Paludisphaera borealis: one gene and its partner. The protein of the gene in region 2 interacts with the protein of the main gene of each other region in a pairwise test. Links are inferred from orthologs where the notes say so. Each region holds a gene or a part of one and is shown on either strand. Other genes may lie near its edges.

Region 1 (3,290 bases), 230 kb from region 2 along the record:
GAGCCCTAGCCTTCGTTCGCCCGGCTCGACGACCACGCGCTCCAGCTTCGGCGCGTCGGTGGCGGTCCGAGGAAGTCCGGCGACGATCCAGCGGCGGAGCGTATCGTAGAAAGGCCCTGAGGGGTCGATTCGACGTCCGCCACCGTGAGGCAGCTCGGCCGTGGCTTTCTGGAGTATGAGGCTTTGCTCGGGCACGGCTTGGAGGACGCGACGTCCACCGGCCTCGCGAGCGATCGCCATATGGTCGAATTCGGGGTCGAAGCCCAGGAGCGACAGCTTGAAGCCATTCTGGCCGCTCGCCTTGCCGTGACAGGCTCCGGCGTTGCACCCCGCCCGGGTCAAGATCGGTTCAATGTCTCGCTCGAAGGTGACGTTGGCGGATGGATCGGCTCCCGAAGCCAGAGTCCCTGACAGGTGACTCGCCCCGATGACAGCCATGAGGCTGAAGATGACAGCACGCATTATAATCGCCCCAATCCACTTGCAACGCGGTCTGGTCGGACGCCGGATTATAATCGACGCGTCGAATTTCTCCAACAATTATCCGACACCCGCATTCGCCGTCTTGAACATGGCGGGCGATTCGCTTCAGAACGACAGCCCCATTCCATGTAATCCTCGAAATCCTCCGGCACCGCATCCCATGCGGGGCCATCCGGAAAACCTCGCTTCTCGCGTCCCCGGCCTCCGTACGGCCAGGATTTCCGAGGCGTGCGGGCCGACTCGGCGATGGATTCGCCGTCCTGCCTGAGCAGCTCTTCTTCGCAGATGATGACCCCGAACGAAGAGGTCTTTGAGACGGCCCTGGGCTTCCTCGACCGTCGCGGTGGTCATGGAACTGCTGCCGCATCGGTGGAACGGAGGCGTCGCGGCCGCGTTTTGATCGCAGTCTCACCCCTCGTCTACGTTCGAGGCGGCGCGATCGAGGAGGTGGGGGAGGCGTCGTCCGGTCACCGGCGCGGAGCGAGAGGCTCCGCGCCGGAGAGGAAGTGCAGGAGGACGGGAGGCTCAGCCGCGGACCTTGGGGCCGGGGCCGTAGACGGCGTCGGCGCCGAGTTGCTCTTCGATGCGAAGGAGCTGGTTGTACTTGGCGACGCGGTCGGAGCGGCTGGCGCTGCCGGTCTTGATCTGGCCGGCGTTGGTGGCGACGGCGATGTCGGCGATGGTCGCGTCTTCGGTCTCGCCCGAGCGGTGGCTGATCACCGACGTGTAGCCGGCGCGATGGGCCATCTCGATCGCTTCCAGCGTCTCGGTCAGGGTGCCGATCTGGTTCACCTTGATGAGGATGCTGTTGGTCGCGCCCTGGGCGATGCCCCTGGCCAGGCGCTCGGTGTTGGTGACGAAGAAGTCGTCGCCGACGATCTGCACCTTGTCACCCAGCGCCTTGGTGATCGCGGTGTAGCCGGCCCAGTCGTCCTGGTCGAGCGGGTCTTCAATCGAGATGATCGGGTACTTGTCGACCCACGAGCCGAACAGGTCGATCATCTGCTGGCTGGAGAACAACTTGTCGGGAGCCGACTTCCAGAACTTGTAGCCCTTCTTGTCGCCTTCGTCGAACAGCTCGGAGCTGGCGCAGTCGAGCGCGATGGCGATGTCCTTGTCGCGGCCGGCGGTGTAGCCCGCCTTGTCGACGGCGTCGAGGATGAACTTGACGGCTTCCTCGTTGTCGAGGTTCGGCGCGAAGCCCCCCTCGTCGCCGACGTTGGTGTTGTGGCCGGCCTTCTTAAGGACCGCCTTGAGCTGGTGGAAGATCTCGGCGACGGTGCGGATGCCCTCGGCGAAGCTCTTCGCGCCGATGGGCATGACCATGAATTCCTGGAAGTCGATCTTGTTGTCGGCGTGCTTGCCGCCGTTGATGATGTTGGCCATCGGCACCGGTAGGACGTGGGCGCCGGCCCCGCCGATGTAGCGGTAGAGGGGCAGGCCGTGGGCCTTGGCGGCCGCCTTGGCGGCGGCGAGGCTGACGCCGAGGATCGCGTTGGCGCCGAGCTTGCCCTTGTTGGGCGTGCCGTCGGCGGCGATCAGGGCGCGGTCGAGGCCGATCTGGTCGCTGGGGTCGCGGCCGACGACGGCCTTGGCGAGCGCGCCGTTGACGTTGGCGACGGCCTTGGTGACGCCCTTGCCGGCGTACCGCTTCTTGTCGCCGTCGCGAAGCTCGACGGCCTCGTGGATGCCCGTGCTGGCGCCCGAGGGGACGGCCGCGCGGCCGAGCGTGCCGTCAGCCAGGACGACGTCGACTTCCACGGTCGGGTTGCCGCGGCTGTCCAGGATCTCGCGTCCGTGCACCTTGGCGATGGCTGAGGTCGATTGACTCATGTTGGTCCTCAAATTCCTTAATGCAATACGATCCAGAAAGAGAAGAGACTTTACGTATCCGGTTCGTTCGACGGTTTCGAGCGAGTGGCGTCTCCAGCCGGCGATCGCGACCCGAACGGGGTCGACCGCCGTCATCTTTGGTGACTGGATTTTAATCGATTGCGGCGGAATCGGCGACGGGTTCCGCGAGTGGATCGTCGAGTCGACGCGGGGGAACTCAAGTGCGGGCGGCCCCGCCCCTCCGGTGCATGCGGCATCAGGGGGTAGGGGTCTCCTTGTTGAAAAGGCGGAGACCGCCACGCGGTGCGGCTTCACGGTGCTCGTTCTTGAGGGCCTTCGGGAGGATCGGCCGGGTTGGGTCGTCGGCCGATTGAATCCTCGAAGCAAGGAGCGCCCGGAGCGGGGTCCGTCGGCGATGCGCCGAGGGGCTTCGTTCCGGGCGCTCGTCTGGCCCGTCTCGGAGAAGCGGCCGCCCCGGTCCAGCGACCCTTTCGGCGGCTCTATGGGTATCGGCGGCCCCGACGCAAAGGCTTGACCCTGGTCGCGAAATCAACATTCGGGAGGCGGCTCGACCCGCAACAGGGGTACGACGTACTTCTTGAGAAAACGCGGAGAATCCGGCCCCAAGTGTCCTCCCAGGTAGCCGGTCGAGCTCATCCGGGGCGACCAGCGGATCTGGCGGAGCTTCTTGTACGCCGCCACCCGCGCGGGGTCGTCGGTCCCGGCCTTGGGACGGAGGAAGCCGACCCGGCCCGCCCCCGAACACCAGACGCGGTCCGACGTGCCGAAGATCCGCGTGCCGGCGCCCAGGAATACCACGTCGAGCGGCGACCAGAAGACCGAGACGTCGCGCCGGACGCTCCCGAGCGCCTTCGTCAGGTCGTACCCCGGCGAGAGGGCCGGTGCCAGCAAGACCACCCGCTCGACCACCACCCCCGAGCCCGACAGCCGCTCGAGCACCTTGACGATCACGG
Region 2 (3,225 bases):
CCGGCCAGCGGCAAGGTCGCCTGGTTGGACGACATCCCAGTCAGCCGCTGGCCGTTGCGGATCGAGTCCGGCAGGTCCTTGCCGTTCATCTGGTTCAGCAGCGGCTTGTGGTCGAACAGGTCGAGCTGCGACGGGCCGCCGCTCATGAACAGGTAGATCACCCGCTTGGCCTTGGGCGCGAAATGCGGCTGGGCCAGCACCCCGCGATACGCCGGATCGATCGCGTCGACCGGCTTCGAACGATCGGCCCCCCGCGCCGGCGTCGTTAGCGACTCGCCCATCAGGCTCGCCAGCGCCGCGCCTCCCAGCCCGAGGCTGGTCCTCGAAAAGAAGTGCCGCCGATTCCCGCGCAGTCCGGGGTCGTTCAGGAAGTCCATGAGCGCTCGCCTCGCTGTTGGGGGAGGGCGAAAAGGGGTCGAGGCCGGACTTCCAGCTTAACCACTAGCTGCGCTCGGAGGAAGACGAGGCGTCAACGCGACCCGGTCGATCGCCAGGGGAAGTCGGCGGCCTGGTGAACCACGCCCGTCTTCTTGTCCTGGACGAACACGGCGAGCCGAAGCTTCTCGCGCTTCCATGAAGGCTCGATGATCAACGGGAACCGTTGCGTCGCCGGCGACTTGCCGTCGAGCTCGATGAACTCGTATTTCGTCAGCCGAGCCGGGTAGCGCGCGACGAGCGATTTGCCCGCGTTCTCGCCCGAGGGGACGTTGGTGGTCACGCCGTCCTCGCGGAGCACGGCGCAGACCAGGAGCGGCGTCTTCTCGACCCGCGTCGACCGGCTCGACACCGTGATCGCGGCCATTCCCGTGAGCCCGTCCGGCTTGACGTCGAGTGCGACGTCGAGCCCCACGCCGGGCTTCTTCGCCAGCGCCTTGCGGATCGCCGCCTCGGCCCCGGTGGGGTCCCGGCCGTTGACCGACTGCTCGCCGTCGATCATCAACATCGGCGTGTAGTAAAGGCCGTACTCGGCGTTCTTGGGCTTCTTGTAGAGTTCGTTGTACGTCGCCTGCCGCTGGCTGTAGAGCGGGTCGGAGAACACGTCCTTCCACGGGTCGTTAAAGTAGTCGACGTGGAAGGCGATCGGCACGATGCGCTCGTTCTTCTCGCCGAGTGCCCCGAGGATCTTCTCGGCCGTCGGGCACATGTCGCACCCCTGCGAGGTGTACAGCTCGACGAGCACCATCCGCTTCGAGCCGTCCGGCTCATCGGCCCCCTCGGCCCGACCCAGGCCGAACGCGATCAACAACGGCGCCGCCAGCGCAAGGAACTTCGTCCGACGACGCATGAAGAAGACTCCCTTCCCAATCGCCACGCACGCACGATTCGCGACGGCGAGGATTTTGAGGATTACGACGGCCGCTCATAAGACGACCCTCGCCGCCCGCATATTCGCTCGTCGCCGCTCACGGCGCCGTCAACCGCCGACCGATCCGGCCAAACGGCGGAGGCCGGCGGTGGGGCCGTCGGGGGCGCCGTAGATGGACGAGCCGGCGACGAAGACGCGCGCGCCGGCGGCGATCAGGCGGGGGGCGGAGTCCTGGTCGACGCCGCCGTCGACTTCCAGCTCGCAGTCGGGATTCACCGAGTCGATCATCCGGCGGATCGCGGCGATCTTGGCGAGGGTGCCGGGCAGGAACGACTGGCCGCCGAAGCCCGGGTTCACGGTCATCGCCAGGACGAGGTCGAGTTCGGGGAGAATCTCCTCGAGCATGACCGCCGGGGTCGCCGGGTTGATCGCCACGCCGGCCTTGCGCCCGAGCTTTTGGATATGCTGAATCGTCCGGTTGAGGTGCGTCGCCCCCTCGACGTGGACGATCAGCGAATCGGCGCCGGCCTCGGCGAAGGCGTCGAGGAAGTCGTCGGGCTTGGCGATCATCAGGTGGACTTCCAGCGGCAGCCTCGTGACGGGTCTCAGCCACTTCACCAGCACCGGGCCGAACGTGATGTTGGGGACGAAACAGCCGTCCATCACGTCGACGTGAATCCGATCCGCGCCGGCCGCCTCGACCTCCTTCACCTGCTCGGCCAGCCTCGACAGGTCGGCCGAGAGGATGGACGGGGCGATCTTGATGGCGCTGTCGGCGTTTCGAGGGATCATCGCGGGTGAGGCTCCAGGTTCCGTCGTCGAGGTTAAAAGCGTGAAGGATGCTCGCGCGTCAGGAGATCTTGGCGACGAGCAGGGTCTGGTCGTCGTGCGGGTCGAGGTTATCGGTGAACCGGCTGATGCCCGCGACGATGGCGTCGACGATCTGCGAGGCCGACATGTTGCAGCCGGCGAGGATGCCGTCGAGCCGATCGGAGGTGAACTGCTCGCTCTTGCCGTTCATGGCTTCGGTGATGCCGTCGGTGTAGAGCACCAGGATGTCGCCGGGGCTGAAGGTCACCTTCGACTCGGCGTATTCGAGGTCCTCGAACAGCCCGAGCGGCGGCCCGCCGACGTCTTCGATCGAGAGCACGACGCCCTGCGAGCACTTGCGGAGCCGGGGCGGGTTGTGCCCGGCGCAACTGTAGGTGAACTCGCGCTTCGCCGGGTCGTAAATGCCGTAGAACGCGGTGACGAATACCTCGTTCTCGGCGGTGTACTGCGACGCGAGCCGCTGGTTGACGTGCTTGAGCAGGGCGGACGGCGGGTCGGGGCTGCCGGGGTGTCCGTGGGTGAGGCTGTGGAGGATCGCCATCATGACGGCGGCGGGGGTGCCGTGGCCGCTGACGTCGGCGATCAGGAAGCCCCAACGGCCGCCGGGAAGCTCAAAGAAGTCGTAGTAGTCGCCGCCGGCCCACTGCGAGGTCCGGTAGTACGTCGCCAGCTCGACGCCGGGGATCTTGGGGAGCGTCTTGGGCAGCAGCGAGCGCTGGATGTCGGCGACGACCCGCAGCTCGCGGTCGACGATCTCGTAGGCGCGCTTCAACTCCTCGCTGAGGACGAGGTTCTGGGTGGCGCGGCCGAACAGGCTGCTGAGCCAGACGCGCTCGGGGAACTTGTCGCGCTCCCACGCGCCGGGCTCTTTCCGCAACGTCACGACCATGTTGAGCCCGACGCCGCGGTCGAAATGGGGGACCGCCATGAGCGATCGGAAGCCGTTGAGGTATTCGAACGCCGGGTCGTCGGGCGAGAGCAGCGGGGTGATGTCGTCGATGATCCGGGGTTCGTCGCCGTAGAGCAGGTCGCCGAGCAGGCCCCCTTCAAGGAGCGGGAGCAGTTCCTTCTGCTTCCACGGGTCGATG

What was found.
Region 1: the proteins of rpe (region 2) and eno interact in binary tests that used the Escherichia coli proteins (3 or more experiments, as listed by UniProt). The link is inferred for Paludisphaera borealis from one-to-one orthologs.

The regions. Positions count from the first base shown.
Region 1 is NZ_CP019082.1:4,609,880-4,613,169, reverse strand. Bases 163-3,135 are described here. They hold eno (phosphopyruvate hydratase), read right to left. Parts: upstream 2,317-3,135; coding sequence 1,009-2,316; downstream 163-1,008. Other genes in these bases: BSF38_RS17865 (serine aminopeptidase domain-containing protein), read right to left, coding at 2,866-3,135; BSF38_RS17870 (hypothetical protein), read left to right, coding at 2,315-2,851; BSF38_RS17880 (DUF1549 domain-containing protein), read right to left, coding at 163-438. Outside these bases: more of BSF38_RS17880, read right to left, coding at 1-162; more of BSF38_RS17865, read right to left, coding at 3,136-3,290. UniProt on the Escherichia coli protein: Catalyzes the reversible conversion of 2-phosphoglycerate (2-PG) into phosphoenolpyruvate (PEP). It is essential for the degradation of carbohydrates via glycolysis.
Region 2 is NZ_CP019082.1:4,379,759-4,382,983, forward strand. What follows is about bases 257-3,164. They hold rpe (ribulose-phosphate 3-epimerase), read right to left. Parts: upstream 2,099-3,164; coding sequence 1,415-2,098; downstream 257-1,414. Other genes in these bases: BSF38_RS17075 (DUF1501 domain-containing protein), read right to left, coding at 257-377; BSF38_RS17080 (DUF1223 domain-containing protein), read right to left, coding at 470-1,285; BSF38_RS17090 (PP2C family protein-serine/threonine phosphatase), read right to left, coding at 2,157-3,164. Also shown: more of BSF38_RS17075, read right to left, coding at 1-256; more of BSF38_RS17090, read right to left, coding at 3,165-3,225. UniProt on the Escherichia coli protein: Catalyzes the reversible epimerization of D-ribulose 5-phosphate to D-xylulose 5-phosphate.